DNA from 4 places in the Photobacterium sp. WH24 genome. Region 1 is predicted to be linked to each of the others. Evidence: predicted binding sites of a transcription regulator. Region 1 holds the regulator's gene; each other region holds the start of a gene.
The links. Region 1 encodes CRP, which controls carbon source genes, mostly activating them, when cyclic AMP is high. Its sites were predicted from a motif close to TGTGANNNNNNTCACA; they were not measured.
Positions count from the first base shown of each region.

Region 2: rppH (RNA pyrophosphohydrolase) is a predicted target of CRP. The motif match lies at 3,089-3,104, and genes of this name have one in related genera.
Region 3: KCG43_RS06385 (ROK family protein) is a predicted target of CRP. The motif match lies at 1,404-1,419, and genes of this name have one in related genera.
Region 4: KCG43_RS07740 (CTP synthase) is a predicted target of CRP. The motif match lies at 1,909-1,924, and genes of this name have one in related genera.

Region 1 is NZ_JAGSOZ010000006.1:16,257-20,682, forward strand. It holds gene KCG43_RS08885 (hydrolase) at 1-766, shown strand, start outside; gene KCG43_RS08890 (phosphoribulokinase) at 805-1,674, opposite strand; gene KCG43_RS08895 (YheU family protein) at 1,802-2,023, opposite strand; gene KCG43_RS08900 (OsmC family protein) at 2,077-2,481, opposite strand; gene crp (cAMP-activated global transcriptional regulator CRP) at 2,756-3,388, shown strand; gene KCG43_RS08910 (hypothetical protein) at 3,570-3,779, shown strand; gene KCG43_RS08915 (DUF1338 domain-containing protein) at 3,851-4,426, opposite strand, start outside.
Region 2 is NZ_JAGSOZ010000002.1:71,987-76,412, forward strand. It holds gene KCG43_RS03660 (sulfite exporter TauE/SafE family protein) at 1-129, opposite strand, end outside; gene ptsP (phosphoenolpyruvate--protein phosphotransferase) at 138-2,393, opposite strand; gene rppH (RNA pyrophosphohydrolase) at 2,413-2,934, opposite strand; gene mutH (DNA mismatch repair endonuclease MutH) at 3,569-4,249, shown strand; gene KCG43_RS03680 (DUF6482 family protein) at 4,262-4,426, opposite strand, start outside.
Region 3 is NZ_JAGSOZ010000004.1:20,779-25,204, reverse strand. It holds gene KCG43_RS06395 (hypothetical protein) at 1-349, opposite strand, end outside; gene queE (7-carboxy-7-deazaguanine synthase QueE) at 556-1,224, opposite strand; gene KCG43_RS06385 (ROK family protein) at 1,507-2,724, shown strand; gene KCG43_RS06380 (thiol-disulfide oxidoreductase DCC family protein) at 2,844-3,209, shown strand; gene KCG43_RS06375 (LON peptidase substrate-binding domain-containing protein) at 3,219-3,788, opposite strand; gene bioA (adenosylmethionine--8-amino-7-oxononanoate transaminase) at 3,916-4,426, opposite strand, start outside.
Region 4 is NZ_JAGSOZ010000005.1:45,684-50,109, reverse strand. It holds gene relA (GTP diphosphokinase) at 1-945, shown strand, start outside; gene mazG (nucleoside triphosphate pyrophosphohydrolase) at 1,024-1,836, shown strand; gene KCG43_RS07740 (CTP synthase) at 2,006-3,646, shown strand; gene eno (phosphopyruvate hydratase) at 3,730-4,426, shown strand, end outside.

The sequences.
Region 1 (4,426 bases):
AGGCAGTTTTCGCAGCCCTTACGCCCACAGCCTGCTGTTTGCCGCCAAACAGCAGGGATGGCTGGGGGTGATGATGCATTTTCGCGGCTGCAGCGGCGAAATTAACCGTCAGGCGAGAAGCTATCATTCGGGGGAAACCTCAGACGCCACCTTTTTTATCCGCCTCCTGCGTGAGCGCTTTCCCCACAATCCCCTGCTGGCAGTCGGTGTCTCGCTGGGCGGGAACATGCTGGTCAATTATCTTGCCGAAACCGGCGCCGCGTCGGAACTCACTGCCGCTCAGGTCATCTCACCGCCCTTGGATCTGGCGGCCTGCTCTGACCGGATACAGCAAGGGTTTTCGCGTGTCTATCAGCGCTACCTGCTGGGCTCTATGAAAAAAAATGTGCTAAAAAAAATGGCGTCATTACCGGATACTCTGCCATTTCAGGCCGATCAGATTACAGCGCTACGCTCGCTGCGCCAGTTTGACGATGCCGTCACCGCACCCTTGCATGGTTTCAGCAATGCCGAGGATTACTACCTGCGCTGCAGCGGACTGGGCAAACTGGCCCTGGTCACGACGCCGTTGCGGGTGATTCATGCCGCCGACGATCCCTTTATGACCAAGGCCGTGATACCCAGACAACCGCTGCCGCCGCACATTGACTATCACCTGACCCGGCATGGCGGCCACGTAGGATTTATCAGCGGCAGTTGGCGGGCGCCGAGCTTCTGGCTGGATCACACAGTGCCGGCCTGGTTCAGGGACAAACTGGGGGCATAACAAAACAACGCCTGCAATCAGGCGTTGTTTTGTCAGTATTAACCTATCTTACCGGTGTCAATTAACTGCTGGATGAGTGGCCGCATGATCAGCTCCATCGCAAAGCTCATTTTACCGCCCGGCACCACCAGGGTATTGTGGCGCGACATAAACGATCCCTGAATCATCGCCAGCAGATACGGAAAATCCACGTTTTTGATGCCGCGAAAACGGATCACCACAAAACTCTCGTCCAGACTGGGGATCGCTTTGGCACTGACAGGGTTCGAGGTATCCACCGTCGGCACACGCTGAAAGTTGATATGGGTACGGGAGAACTGTGGCGTGATGTAATTCAGGTAATCATCCATCGAGCGAACAATGGACTCCATCACCGCCTCGCGGGAATGGCCGCGATCCCGGGTATCACGGACGATTTTCTGAATCCACTCCAGGTTAACAATAGGCACCATGCCAATCAGCAGATCCACATGCTGTGCCACGTTGACATCACCGTCCACCACACCGCCATGAAGCCCTTCATAAAACAGCAGATCGGTATTTTCCGGCAAATCCTGCCAGGGGGTGAATGTGCCCGGCATCTGGTTATACGGCACGGCCTCGTCAAAGGTGTGCAGGTAACGGCGAAACTTGCCGCTGCCGTCTTCGCCATACTGGCGGAAAAAGTTGCCCAACTGAGCAAAGTCGTTGGCCTGCGGGCCAAAATAACTGATATGACGGCCTTGCTCTTTGGCTTTGCGGATCTCCACATCCATTTCAGGACGGGTGAACCGGTGGAAACTGTCCCCTTCCAGCCAGGCCGCATGAATGTTCAACATGTTAAACATTTTACGGAAGGCTTCTGAGGTGGTGGACGTTCCTGCTCCGGAGGAACCTGTTACTGCAATGATCGGGTGTTTTGCAGACATGACATACCTTGTCGTTAATCCTAACGGAATCAGTTAGTAACAGGGCCAGAGAAAGCAGTCAAGTTTCACGGGCCCGTTCATCGGCGTCAGCTTCCGTTTTCTGCTGCCGCTTTTCATTATGGCAGCTTTATTCTGCGCTCAGTGAACGGCGCAGTTTAATATCAACCGTCTCATGGAGTTCAGAGAACATAATCACGGCCTCGCCGCTGTCCAGTTGCTGCCTGACTCTGGCGACTTTCTGCTCCAGACTCAGCTCGCGTTCGCCATAGTCCGTGCCTTCGCGCAGAACAAAGTGTTCTATCAAATTATCGAGTGTCTCGGGATCCAATTCTTGCCAGGGGATGATCATACTACTCACCGAAAAATAAGGGGGAAAACCGACACGGCTTTCCCGAAACACCATTAAGCGGCGACGATTTCATAAGAATGTGTCAGCGTGACACCTTTGCCCAGCATCAGGCACACAGAGCAATATTTTTCCAGCGAATCACCGACCGCTTTGGCCACCAGCGCTTCATCAAGATCATGGCCTGTCACCACGAAATGCAGATTGACCGAGGTAAAATAACGCGGTGCCTGCTCGCGGCGCTCTGAGGTCATGTTTGCTTCGCAGGCCGTGGTGGCCTGGCCGGCACTTTTCAGGCCGTCGACCACATCGACGGAGCTGCAACCGCCAGCTGCCATCAGCACCAGTTCCATCGGACTCGGTGCCGTATTGCCGCCGTTGCCGTCCATGACCACACTGTGGCCCGAGTTTGACTGGCCGACAAAAGTCAAACCTTCTACCCATTTAACACGTGATTGCATGCGATGCTCCTTACTACTCAAACCCGCATTTAAAAACTAAGTCACAACTGTGTGATCATGTGCACAGTAAAGCGTCCAAAATGTGCATTTATCGTCACCCAATATCAAGCAATGCGTGTCGAAAAAAGTTAAACTCTTGGACTGAATGTTCACATGCGCTTGCAGCCCAGCCGTTGACTGAATATCCTAGTTGGCAAACAATGATATTGTTATACCCAACCCCAATTCAAGGAATGACGTTGTTGGGCAACACACTGCAGAGGAAGTTAGTAATATGGTTCCAGGTAAACCGCAAACAGATCCAACCTTGGAGTGGTTCCTTTCTCATTGCCACATTCATAAGTACCCTTCAAAGAGTACACTGATCCATGCTGGCGAGAAAGCAGAGACCCTCTACTACATCGTTAAAGGCTCCGTTGCCGTTCTTATCAAGGACGAAGAAGGCAAAGAGATGATTCTGTCCTACCTCAACCAGGGCGACTTCATCGGTGAGCTTGGCCTGTTTGAAGAAGGCCAGGAGCGTACTGCCTGGGTTCGTGCAAAAACACCATGTGAAGTGGCAGAGATTTCCTTTAAGAAATTCCGTCAGCTGATCCAGGTCAACCCGGATATTCTGATGCGACTGTCTGCTCAGATGGCTCGTCGTCTGCAAGTCACCAGCCAGAAAGTTGGCGACCTGGCGTTCCTGGATGTTACCGGTCGTATTGCCCAGACACTGCTGAATCTGGCCAAACAACCTGATGCCATGACCCACCCGGACGGCATGCAAATCAAAATCACCCGTCAGGAAATCGGCCAGATCGTAGGCTGTTCCCGTGAAACCGTTGGCCGCATCCTCAAGATGCTGGAAGAGCAGAACCTGATTTCTGCCCACGGCAAAACCATAGTGGTTTACGGCACTCGCTGATCACTCAGCTGTGATGCAGCCAATGTGAGTATAAGAAAAGCCGCCAGTGCGGCTTTTCTTGCATTTGCACACCCTCCCCCGGCTTTGCATCGTGTTCCTCTAGTCACCTCACAGTTTTTCAGTTGCCTTCCTCATTCCTATTGCTACATTTGGCATATCAGTTTTATGTGGATGCAGCGATATGGATATCGAACGTTTTGCCCCGAATGCGCAGCACAGCCAGGTGCCAACCCGCCCTGTGGTCACTATGGGCCGCTTCCTCACAGCATCAGTGGAAATGACAGGGTTTCAGTCACCCCGTCAGTTACTGGAACAGGAAACCGGTCTGCACGCCGGGATCCTGAGTCGTGACAACGATGCCTGGGTGCTGCCTTTGGATCAGCAGCACTGACACCAACAGCCTGACCTAAAAAAACAGCGACCAAAAGGCCGCTGTTTAAGGTGTTTTTCAGTCAGGCTGAATCACATATTGGTACTTTCGAAGATTTTGTCGGCTGACGCTTCGACAAAGCCCGGATAAAGTTCCCCGTCCGCCTGATGGTAGCGCTTGGCAAACTCATAAAAACCACCGGGAATTGTGCGAACACCGTCGATGAAGGACACATCAACACGGTCAGCCATAGTGGATGACTGCTCCAGCATCACTGCCGGATTGCCTTTCACTTCGCCGCCGGCTTCATTAATGCTGAACCCGTTGTGGCGCAGCAAGCTGTTAACCGCCGCCACTTCCGTGAACTGCTCCAGCTGATTGACGCTTACCGTAAAGTGATTGGCGCCGTAACCGTGAGCGGCCACCCAGCCGGCATACTCGCTTTCCGCGGCCAGCATTTCATAGGTCGCAAAATCCAGCTCCCACAAACGGCCGTTATAGAGGAAAGACGCATCATCCATTGCACCGTCAGGGATCTGCTTTACCAGCGCACGCACCGTGTTCTGCAGTTGTGCAGAGCACTGACCAACCAGCAGTTCACTGATAAACACTTTCGGGGCAGCCGGATTAGGGTGCTCGAAGTGCTCCGCGTACAGTTTCTTCTGCTC
Region 2 (4,426 bases), on a different contig from region 1:
AATACCAGTTTGGGGTAGCATCCAGACTAAAGCGGGGACAATTAATAATCCCCCGCCAATACCCAGCAAACCTGCCAGCAGACCGACCACAGCCCCCAGCCCCAGACACATCAGGAGCAGCCATAACATATCCGGCATCACTTACCTGCCCGGATGAAGCCACCCATACCACGTTGTTCGACAAACTCTGTTGCCATTTGCCTGACATCATGGCCGAAAGTCGCCTGTAACGCCTTATCAGAAAGTTGCTTCATATCAGCCAAAGTTGCATGCCGAAGGACATATTTAATTTTGGCAACGTTGCGGGTATTCATACTTAAAGAGCGGTATCCCATGCCAACCAAGAGTATTGCGCCGAGTGGATCACCGGCCAGTTCGCCACACACGCTCACCGGTATTGATAACGCATGGCTGGAATCCTGAATATGTTTCAGTGCCTGAATAACTGCCGGATGGAAAGTATCATAGACACTGGCAACACGGGAATTGTTCCTGTCGACAGCCAATAAATATTGCGTTAAGTCGTTGCTGCCTACCGAAATAAAGTCGACCCGCCCTTTCAGAGCCGGCAATTGGTACAAAATCGAAGGGACTTCGATCATGATGCCCAATCTTGGCCGCTTAAGCACTTGCCCTTTGCTGGCAGCATATAAAGCCACTTCATTGAAAGCACGATCAATCAATGCCTTTGATTCATCCAGTTCAGGAATGCCTGAAATCATGGGCAAGAGGATGTCCATGTTATCAAGGCCAATACTGGCCTTGAGCATAGCCCTGACCTGAATGAGGAAAATTTCAGGATGATCCAGAGTAAAACGAATACCACGCCAGCCAAGAAAAGGGTTATCTTCTTCAATAGTGAGGTACGGCAAAGGTTTATCGCCGCCTATGTCTAAGGTGCGCATTACCACAGATTTACCCGGGTAAGAGGCCAGTATTGAGCGGTACTGAGCAGCCTGTTCTTCTTCCGACGGAAAACTGCGCTGCAGCAGAAATGGCACTTCAGTCCGGTACAGACCGACACCATCGACCCCTTTATTGACTGCAATATTGGTGTCAGCACTTAATCCGGCATTCAGATGCAGATAGATCCTTTCTTGATCTTTCGTTTCCGTCGCTTTATCCAGATCTTGTTCTACCAGAGCCGTCAGCTCATTTTCTTCTTTCAGTAACCGCTTGTATTCGGCCAGAATCTGCCGGTTGGGTTCAATGAGCAGATCGCCGCGATAACCGTCGACCACCACCAGGGCGTTGTGGACTTTCTCCGGTACAAAATCGACCCCCATGATGGCAGGAATGCCCAGTGCCCGGGAAAGGATCGCCGCGTGGGAGTTGGCGGCACCTTCCTGAGCCACCACAGCGGCCAGTTTATCGCGCGGAATACTGGCCAGCATAGCGGCTGTCAGCTCTCGGGTCAGCAATACGATCGGGGCATCCCACTGGTGCTCGACACCCTCTTCGTTATGGAGGAAAAACAGCAGGCGCTGGCCAAGTTCGCGAATATCGTGCGCCCGTTCACGCAGATAATCATCCTTCATATTGGCAAAGCGGACAGAGTAGGCCTCCACTGTCTGCCTGACGGCCCATTCGGCCTGATCGCCGCCCGCCACTTTGGAAAACAGATCCTTACGCAGCATGGGATCATTGAGCAAGTGGCTGAAAAGATCAAAAATCGCCAGGGTGTCTTTGTGCAGCTCGCTGTCAAAGCGTTTTCGCAACCGGCGAAATTCATTACTCGCCATCTCAATGGCAATGCTCAGGCGTTCCTGTTCAAACTCTCTGTCCAGACAGGAGGCCGGTGACACAGCTTCCAACCGAGGCTGGTTGTCATCCCACCAGGCTTTGGCGATGGCAACCCCGGTCGATGCGGCCGAACCGGTTAAATGCAGTCCGTCACGCTGGCCTGGCCACATACCCTGCGCTTTGGCATGCGCCAGAATTACCGCCAGCTGTGCGGCCAGTGTCACCATGAACGACTCTTCACTTTCAGTGAATTCACGCATATCGCGTTGCTGGATAACCAATACACCGAGGACTTTACGCTGATGGATAATGGGTGTGCCGAAAAAGGAGCGGAAGGTTTCTTCGTTGGTCCCTGGGATATGTTTGAAGTTAGGGTGCTGGCGCGCATCGGCCACATTGACAGGCTCAGCCTGACGGCCAACCAGACCGACCAGGCCTTCATCAAACCCAAGCCCGACCTGATAAGAAGGCTTGGTCAGCCCCTGGGTAGCCATGAGCATATATTGCTTGCGGTGTTCGTGAACAATGTAGACTGAGCAGCACTCAGTCTTCATTGCCTGGCAAATACTGACGACCAGCAGATCCAGCGCCTCGAGTAATGTCGGAGCACTGGCCACTTTCTCTACAATTTCTCTTAGCTGGGTCAGCATAAGCGTTACTTTCCCTAGGTTAACTCCGCTTGTGTTTACGTTTTAACTTGCGTTCCTTGCGCTCCTTGAAAGGCATCGCCATCGCCGCGAACTCTTTCAGCGCCCGGCGATAAACGTCCCGTTTAAAGGACACAACCTGACGAACCGGATACCAGTAGCTGACCCAACGCCAGCCATCGAACTCCGGTGTACTGCCACGCTGCATGTTCACCTTAGACTCATCGCATTCCAGACTCAGCAAAAACCACTTTTGCTTTTGTCCGATACAAACTGGTTTGGAATCCCACCTTACCAGACGTTTAGGCAACTTGTATCGCAGCCAATGGCGGCTGGATGCCAGAATCCTGACGTCTTTTTTGGTCAGACCCACTTCCTCATACAGTTCACGGTACATGGCCTGTTCCGGGGTTTCCCCTTCATCAATACCGCCTTGTGGAAACTGCCAAGAGTGTTGTCCATATCGTCGAGCCCAAAATACCTGGCCATGGCTGTTACAGATAACTATCCCCACATTAGGGCGATATCCATCGCCATCAATCACTGGACGACCTCAAGTAAAAATATCAATTAACAGTGATTTTTTCACAGAATTAGCCTCAGGGTAAACATTCATTGTCATCAATCACTGTTTTTTCCTACCTAGCACTCACTTTATGGATAACTTAAGAGGAATTCAGAGGTTATAAACAAAGAAATGAGACCTCTCCCACATTTATTCACGCTTTCTGTGGATAGTTGTGTGTAGAAGCTCTCCTATTGTCCATTTAATCAACAATAAATCAGGATCCAAACAACTGCGTCACTAGTGCACAAAAAACAACAAATAACTAAAAATCAATCCCTTACATAGATATTGAATTTAAAATACAGCTACAGATTAAATGACTTTCCAGAGGATCATTGCCACTGGTCAAAGATCAACCACCCTCGGCTTTATCCACACCCTCTGATGATTAATGGTCAAATAATCATCGCAAAGGCGTTTAAATACTGCACAAAACCCTGTGAATACGTCCAGCTCACACAGTAGACACATTGTTCAAAAAAGTACCTGTGGATATCTTAATCCCAGGATCCTACGCAAACAGTCTGATCAAGCCGACAGTCATTCAGCAGCACAAAGCATCAAATGTGTTAAAATGCATAGCCACGTTTTTGAAAAGTTACTCATCCTAATGACGATCTCCAGACAACCCGCTCCTAACTCAGAATCAGAACTCCTCAGCCGGGCACAGGCGCTGGCCGGCTTTACTCTGGGTGAGCTGGCTGAGCTGGCAGGACAAATCGCCCCACCGGATCTGCGCCGGGATAAAGGCTGGGTGGGCCAGTTGCTGGAATGGCATCTGGGGGCAACGGCAGGCAGCCAGCCCGTCCCTGATTTCGCCAATTTGGGCATTGAACTCAAAACTATTCCCATCAGCCATCTGGGCAAACCACTGGAAACCACCTTTGTCTGCGTTGCCCCTCTGATTGGCTTGCAGGGCGTGAACTGGGAAAACAGCCATATCCGGCACAAACTCGCCCGGGTCCTGTGGATCCCCGTAGAAGGTGAGCGTGAAATCCCGCTGACTGAACGCCATGTCGGCTCTCCTCTGTTGTGGAGTCCATCTGCCGACGAAGAAGCCAGATTACGCCAGGACTGGGAAGAGCTGATGGAACTGATCGTACTGGGAAAAGTGGAGCAGATTACAGCCCGCCATGGTGAAGTCCTGCAGCTGAGACCCAAAGCCGCCAACAGCAGAGTACAGACCGATGCTTACGGCGCAGACGGCCACCCGATCAAAACCTTGCCCCGGGGTTTTTACCTCAAAACCCAGTTTACCGCCGAACTGCTCAAACGCCACTTTATGCTCTGATAACAGAGCGGGCTATACATTGATCGTCATGTCATCCTGGCAACACTCAGGTTTACCATCCAGTGAGAATTCATCATGAGGATCAATCGTCCTTAATGTGATCGACTTGATCCCAAGTGGCCGCAGAAAATCCCTCACCTGCTCCATAGTCTGAAAATGCAGCATGTTGTCATCGTC
Region 3 (4,426 bases), on a different contig from region 1:
CATGCAGCAGCAGTGGCACCTGAGCTTCAATACTGTAGTTACCGTCTGTCATCGCAAAACTGGTGATGTCACCCTGACCCATCACTTTGCCCTGCTGATTGATAAACAGTACAGCAAAGTTGTCCTGATACAGATCCGGTGTGGCCGCGTAAGCCTGGCTGACAGGACTCCAGCTCAGCCTTTGCTGTGCTGTCATTAACCCGGCAGGCAAGTCGACAGTGACGGTAAATTTGGTTTTGACGGGTGGCAGCTCAGCAGGTTGAATGCCTGCATCATCTCCGCCGCCACCGCACGCAGAAAGCAGTCCAGCCAGAAACAGGCTCAGACCAAGTCTCAGATAGGTGCGCATAACATTTCCCCTGAATACTCAATGCAGCACGTGTTATACCAATCTCATGGCCGATCATAGGCGGCTGGATTGGTTTCGGTGTTTGGGCTGAGTATAGGTAAACGGTGGGCAGGGGAATGTAAAACCCTATGGGTCGTCTCATCTGTTGAGACAGCATCTAAGAATTGAGACGACCGAAAACAGGTGGGGCTGAGGTGTCAGCTTAATCAGGCAATCGACAGGTATTTATGTGTCTGGATAGACAGACGCCAGTTCCGGGCAATACAGGTTTGAATGCAAAGTTCGGTAGCTCTGGTTTTCTGGCTGATGGGCTGCAGGGCGATGGTAACCTTGTCCTGCAGCGGCACGCCGGCTAACAGCGCATCTAACTGGTCGATATCCTTTTGCGTCCCGACAGGGTGCTTGATTTCATTAGCGCGTGACAGTGCGCCGGGCAGAACCGGCAGCTTGCCTTTCATGTTAATTTTCGGCGAGACAGTCACCCAGGTCTTGTCTGTGGCCAGCACCTCGTAAGTGCCACTGGTTTCAATCTGGCAGCCAAAGCCGTTGGCTTCCAGCTGTTCAGTCAGCGGGCGTAAGTCATACAGACAAGGTTCGCCACCGGTAATTACGACATGACGAGCTGTGTATCCCTGCTCAATCAGTAGGTTGACAATGCCGCCGGCATCCAGAGACGTCCAGCTTGGCGAGTCGCCCTGTTTGGTAAGCATAGCGCTGACGTTAACTTCGTCCTGAGGCTCGGCACTCCAGGTTTGTTTTGTGTCGCACCAGGCACAGCCGACAGGGCAGACTTGCAGACGGACAAAAATAGCCGGCACGCCTGTGAAAACACCTTCACCCTGGATGGTTTCAAAGATTTCATTGATTTTGTACACGGCTGACCTCAAAACAATCAATCAAGTTAACGTGAAAAAGGGTGTTTTGGTACCCTGAACCTCAAAGGGCGCGTATTATGTCAGAACCCTGCGTCATTGTCTCTAGAGCCACATATCTTTCAATCATGCTGCTTGTTTGTCCGGCCCGGTAATGCGAAGACCAAAAGGGACAGGCTGGTCGTGACTGGGTTCACGTCCTTGGCACAAGGGGCTTCACAATTACTTCGCAAAGTAAAAAAATTCAATTTCTTGCGTATTCGTTAACCTTTGAGGATCCAGAGCATGTATGTCGCTCAACCCGGTCATATCGATCATATCAAAAGAAACAATGCCGGAAGCGTCTACAAACTTATCGATCAGTATGGGCCTATTTCCCGTATCGAGCTGTCGAAAAAGAGCCAGTTAGCGCCAGCCAGTATTACCAAAATCACCCGTGAGCTGTTTGACGGGCATCTGATCAAAGAAGCTGAAATTCAGGAATCAGGCAATCGCGGCCGTCCGGCCATTGGCTTAGTACCCGATAATGATGGCTGGCAATTTTTAGGTATTCGTCTTGGCCGGGGTTACCTGACCATTGCCTTGCATGAGCAGGGTGGCGACATACTGTTCGAGGAGCGTCAGGATATCGAAGAACTGGCGCAAAATGATGTGTTGCAAAAGCTGCTCGGTGAAATTGAAAGCTTTTTTGCCCGCCACGCCAAGCAGCTGGATCGCATTACCGCTATTGCCGTTTCCTTACCGGGCTTGGTGAATTCCGATAAAGGCATGGTGCTGCAAATGCCACACTATGAAGTGAAAGATTTACCTTTAGGGCCGGCAATTCATGAAGCAACGGGCCTGCCGGTTTTTATCGGCAACGATACCCGTTCCTGGGCGTTGGCCGAGCAACTGTTCGGCAATGCCAAAGATGTGGCGAATTCTATCCTGATCTCCATTCATCATGGGGTGGGTGCAGGCATCATTCTGGATAACAAAGTGTTACAGGGCCGGATTGGCAACATCGGCGAGCTGGGCCATATTCAGATCCAACCTGATGGTCTTCCCTGTTATTGCGGCAATAAAGGATGCCTGGAAACGGTAGCCAGTTTACAGGCCGTCAGGCAGCAGGTGAAATCCCGCCTGGCCTTGGGGGAAGGGTCATCTTTGTACGGTAAAGAACTGACTATCGAGACCATTTGTGAGGCTGCCGTGCAGGGCGATCCGCTGGCATATCAGGTGATCACTGAGCTGGGCTTCCACTTAGGCCGGGCCATTGCCATTATGGTCAATCTGTTCAACCCTGAGAAGGTGCTGATCGGCGGCGAATTCAATCAGGCCAAATCGGTGTTGTATCCCGCCATTATTGAGTGTGTAAAGAGCCAGTCTTTGCCTGTGTACAATCAGGATCTGCGTATTGAAGAAACCAGTTTTTATACCCAGGCGACCATGCCTGCCGCCGCGCTGGTGAAGCAGGCCATGTATGACGGCCATCTGCTGGTGAAGCTGATTGAAGAAGGCTAGCCGCTTTCAGATGCAACTTTGGTAAAACGCAGCAAACTACCCGTTCGCTGCGTTTTTTATGCCTATTACCCGTTATCAGCCAGACTTAAAGTAAGCGTCCGGCAATCAGGAGAACCTTCATGAAAACAAGCAAAATCACTGTGTTTTATGACGGAGCCTGCCCGACCTGTGTCCGCGACCGGAAATGGTATGAATCCTGGCTGGGTAAGCATCCGCATCTGGTGGAATGGTACGACATTACCGGTAAAGATGAAGAGTTGGCCGCGATGGGCATTGTGCCCGACGAAGCGCTGAGAGAGCTGCACGTTCAGGACAACAACGGGGCGGTTCACAAGGAAATGGATGCCTATATACTGCTGCTTAAACAAATCTGGTGGATGCGGCCTGTGGCCTGGCTGATGGGGCTTTCCGGCATCCGGCAGGTGTTATCTGCCGTTTATCACCGTATGGTTGATCAGCGGTTAGCCCGCGAGGGGCGAGGTTAAACGGCGGCGCTATATATCGTCGTGCCTGAGCTCTTCATCTATCACATTGTGCAGGAAAGACAGCGCTGCACGATGGTCATTCCGGCTCATAAACCATTGTTTTTGATTAGTTTCTAATGGCAAGATTTCAAGCCATCGCTGGCAGACCCAGGCCATGTCAGTAAAGTCGGGATCCGGGTAATTCGCGGCGTAATCGGGATATTCATCAAACAAGGCTTCCAGGCTATTGGCAATGGGTTTGTCGATGAAGCGGGTGGAACTGGGTGTCCAGTTTTTTATCGCACTGACCTCGCCAAATCTCAGGCCGTCTTTTTCCTGCCAGTGATTGTTGATAACGAATTTTTCTATACCCCGTATAGTGATGCCCAGTAATCCGTCAGGTAATTGTTCAAAATCTGTGATTTCGACCCGGGTGCCGAAATGACACAGAGAATCACCATCTTTCATGCACAAGCCAAAACCATCGCCTGATGACATCGCCAATGTCACTAAGCGGGTATAGCGGGGCTCAAAAATTCTCAGTTTACTAACGCCTCCCGGCAACACATAGAGTCTGAGCGGGAAAAGGGGTAACTGCATCATACTTGGCCTTCTGACAGCATGTTTGTAAAAGGCCGCTAAATGGTGCGGTGTATATGACGGCCTTACAATGACTCTTACATAGAGTATATCTGGTCAAACATGAGGATCTGTCTGTTTTTCGATATTAGTGCAATGATTGTAAAATGGCGAAAATCAGTTTGTTAAGCTGATGATTATTAATGATAAATGGCGGCATGATGTAGATAAGTTTACCGAATGGACGAATCCAGACACCATTGTCTACAAAACTTTGCTGTATCGTGACCATGTCCACAGGTTCATACAACTCCACCACACCAATTGCACCGAGCCAGCGAATGGCTTTCACTTTGTCAGACTGAGCGACCACGGGCAGTAATTCGGCCAGTTGCGCTTCAATCTGGCTGACCTGCTGCTGCCATTCACCTGTTTCCAGCAAAGACAGACTGGCATTGGCCACGGCGCAGGCCAGCGGATTGCCCATGAAAGTTGGGCCGTGCATAAAGCAGCCTGCAGCACCGCTGCACACTGTGTCGGCAAGGTGCTTGGTGGTCAGGGTTGCAGCCAGGGTCATATAGCCGCCGGTCAATGCTTTACCGACACACATGATATCCGGGCTGATGCCGGCATGTTCACAGGCGAAGAGTTTGCCTGTC
Region 4 (4,426 bases), on a different contig from region 1:
TATCACATTCACTCTGAAGTTGGTCACCGCTGTATCGGGGCCAAAGTGGAAGGGCGAATTGTGCCTTTCACCTATCACCTGCAAATGGGGGATCAGGTTGAAATCATCACCCAGAAAGAGCCGAATCCGTCGCGTGACTGGCTGAATCCGAACCTGGGCTTTGTCAATTCCAGCCGGGCACGAGCCAAGGTGCATGCCTGGTTTCGTAAGCAAGACAGAGATAAAAACATCACGGCTGGCCGGGAAATTCTGGAGCAGGAGCTGCATAAAATCGGCGCCACCATGAAAGATGCCGAGTCCTATGCCCTGAAGCGCTTTAACGTGAACTCGACCGATGAGCTGTTCGCCGGTATCGGTAGCGGTGATCTGCGTATTAATCAGGTGATTAACCACATCAATGCGCTGGTGAACAAGCCCACGGCTGAAGAAGAAGATCAGCAGTTGTTGGAGCGTTTAACCGAGGCGGGCAGCAAAGCCAGCCAGAAAAAGCCGCAGCGCGATGCTGTGGTGGTGGAAGGGGTGGATAACCTGATGACCCACCTGGCGCGTTGCTGCCAGCCCATTCCCGGTGATGACATAGTCGGCTTTGTGACACAGGGGCGGGGGATTTCGGTTCACCGCAGCGACTGTGAACAGCTGGAAGAACTGCGTCATGTGGCGCCGCAGCGGATCATTCATACTGTCTGGGGCGGAAGCTTTGCCGGGCGCTACACGCTGACCGTCAGGGTAACCGCTTCTGAGCGTAACGGCCTGATTAAAGATCTGACCAACACCATGCACAATGAAAAGGTCAAAGTGGCCGGCGTGAAAAGCCGGATCGATTTCAAAAAGCAGATGGCGATCATGGATTTCGATATTGAGCTGACTGATCTCGACAGTCTGGGCAGACTGATCCTCCGCCTGGAGCAGGTGAAAGATGTCTTTGAAGCCAGACGACTGCACTGATCTCATCCTATCGACAAAACGGGCTCCGGCCCGTTTTGTGCCCAATAACAACCTGACACAGAGCACAGGATAACCATCATGAGCGATAAGCCCATCAACACCTTACTTTCCATCATGACGCAGCTGCGCGACCCGCAGCGGGGTTGCCCCTGGGATCTCAAACAGGATTTTGCCTCTATCGTGCCCCACACGCTGGAGGAAGCCTATGAAGTGGCAGATGCCATCGCTGAAGAGAGCTGGGATGATGTGAAGGAAGAATTGGGCGATTTGTTATTTCAGGTAATCTTCTACAGCCAGTTGGCGAAAGAAAAAAGCTTGTTTGATTTTGATGATGTGGTCGGCGCGATCAATCACAAACTGATTCGTCGCCATCCTCATGTTTTTGCAGATAAAGATTTCGCCGATGAAGCAGCAATACATGCGAACTGGGAAGCGGAAAAGGCCAAAGAGCGTGCAGAAAAAGGGCAGGATGACAGTATTCTGGCTAATATCCCTAAGGCAATGCCTGCTTTGAACCGGGCCGATAAAATCCAGAAACGCTGCGCTCAGCTGGGTTTCGACTGGCCAACGCTGGGGCCGGTCGTTGACAAAGTGCAGGAAGAAATCGATGAAGTGATGGAAGAAGCCCATCAGGCGGTACCCAGTCAGGAACGCATCGAAGAGGAGATCGGGGATCTGCTGTTTGCTGTTGTTAACCTGAGCCGGCACCTGAAAGTGAAACCGGAAATGGCCTTGCACAAAGCGAACCGTAAGTTCGAGCGCCGGTTTCGCGAAGTGGAACGTTGTGTGCTGGAACAGGGCAAGTCGATTGACGCATGTTCACTGGATGAGCTGGATGCCGAGTGGGAAAATGTTAAGCGCAAGGAAAAGTCTGTTTCAGCATCAAAGTGAGCACTAACCCGTAAGCGGACTTTCCATCAAGGATACCGGGCTTGATTTGGAACAAAAAGCGTCTGGGTTTACTGTGATAGTTTTCACGTTGTGGCAATAAAATGTGTCTGGTATACTAATTTCCCGTCCAGATACTTTTTATCCTCTACACCAATCTTCCAGGTTAAACATGACAACGAATTACATTTTTGTGACGGGCGGTGTTGTATCCTCCCTAGGTAAAGGTATTGCTGCAGCCTCACTGGCGGCCATCTTAGAGGCCCGTGGTCTGAAAGTGACCATGATGAAGCTAGACCCTTACATTAACGTTGATCCCGGCACTATGAGCCCGATTCAACACGGTGAAGTATTCGTTACGGAAGACGGTGCAGAGACCGACCTTGACCTTGGTCACTATGAGCGTTTTATCCGTACCAAGATGACCAAGCGCAACAACTTTACTGCTGGCCGTGTCTATGAAGACGTGCTGCGTAAAGAGCGTCGTGGTGACTATCTGGGTGCGACCATTCAGGTCATCCCTCATATTACTAACGCTATCAAAGAGCGTGTGATTGCCGGTGCAGAAGGCCACGACGTTGCTATCGTCGAAGTGGGCGGTACGGTCGGTGATATCGAGTCCCTGCCATTTATGGAAGCAATTCGCCAACTGGGCGTGCAGCTGGGCCGTGAGCGTGCAATGTTTATGCACCTGACTCTGGTGCCTTACCTGGCCGCGGCCGGCGAAGTGAAAACCAAGCCTACTCAGCACTCAGTCAAAGAACTGCTGTCTATCGGTATTCAGCCGGATGTGCTGATCTGCCGTTCTGACCGTATGATTCCGGCCAATGAGCGAGCCAAGATTGCCTTGTTCTGTAACGTGCCGGAAAAAGCTGTTATCTCAATGAAAGACGTTGACTCCATCTACAAGATCCCTCAGCTGATCAAGTCGCAGGGTCTGGATGAACTGGTTTGTCAGCGCTTTGGTATTACCGCCCCGGAAGCCGATCTGAGCGAGTGGGAGCGCGTTATCTATGAAGATGCCAATCCTACCGGTGAAGTCACTATCGGTATGGTCGGTAAATACACCGAACTGCCGGATGCATATAAGTCAGTCAACGAAGCACTGAAGCACGCTGGCCTGAAAAACCGCTTGTCTGTGACCATCAAGTACGTAGATTCACAGGATGTTGAATCCAAAGGCGTAGAAATGCTGGCAGGTCTGGATGCGATTCTGGTACCGGGCGGTTTCGGTGGTCGTGGTGTTGAAGGCAAGATCATGACAGCGCAATATGCGCGTGAAAACAAAATTCCATATCTGGGCATCTGTCTGGGCATGCAAGTCGCACTGATCGAATTTGCGCGGAACGTGGCAGGTCTGAGCGGTGCACACTCAACGGAATTTGATGCCAAATCACCGTATCCTGTGGTGGGCCTGATCACTGAATGGGTCGACAGCGAAGGTAACGTTGAAGAGCGCACAGAAGAGTCGGATCTGGGCGGCACTATGCGCCTGGGCTCTCAGCTGTGCCATCTGGAAGAGAGCAGCAAAGCCCGTGAAATGTACGGCAGTGCAACAATTCACGAGCGCCACCGTCACCGTTACGAAGTGAACAACAACCTGCTGCCTCAGCTGAAAGAAGCGGGCCTGAAAATCTCCGGCCTGTCTGCTGACAAGAAGTTGGTAGAGATTATCGAAGTGCCGAATCACCCTTGGTTTGTGGCGGCTCAGTTCCACCCTGAGTTCACCTCAACACCTCGCGATGGCCATCCTTTGTTTGAAGGATTCGTCAAAGCGGCTGGTCAGCACCAGCGTGGTGAGTTCGAAGAGTAATCAGTTACAAACAGCTGTTGCACATGGAGTGCGGCAGCTTTTTTTTCGCTTTTTTAAATCAAAATAAAGCAAGAGGAAACACTATGTCTAAGATCGTTAAAGTTTTGGGTCGTGAAATCATCGACTCACGCGGTAACCCGACAGTGGAAGCTGAAGTCCACCTGGAAGGTGGTTTTGTTGGTATGGCTGCGGCACCATCTGGTGCATCAACGGGTTCCCGCGAAGCTCTGGAGCTGCGTGACGGCGACAAATCTCGTTTCCTTGGCAAAGGTGTACTGAAAGCCGTTGAAGCGGTTAACGGTCCTATTGCTCAGGCGCTGGTTGGTAAAGACGCGAAAAGCCAAGCGGACATCGACCAAATCATGATCGACCTGGACGGTACTGAAAACAAATCTAAGTTTGGTGCTAACGCTATCCTGGCTGTCTCTCTGGCGAACGCAAAAGCAGCCGCGGCTGCAAAAGGCATGCCTCTGTACGAGCACATTGCTGAACTGAACGGCACTCCGGGCAAGTTCTCTATGCCTCTGCCAATGATGAACATCATCAACGGTGGTGAGCACGCTGACAACAACGTAGACATCCAGGAATTCATGATCCAGCCAGTAGGTGCTAAAACACTGAAAGAAGGTCTGCGTATCGGTGCTGAAGTGTTCCATAACCTGGCAAAAGTACTAAAAGCCAAAGGTCTGAGCACAGCTGTTGGTGATGAAGGTGGTTTCGCACCAAACCTGGAATCTAACGCTGCGGCACTGGCTGCTATCAAAGAAGCTGTTGAAGCGG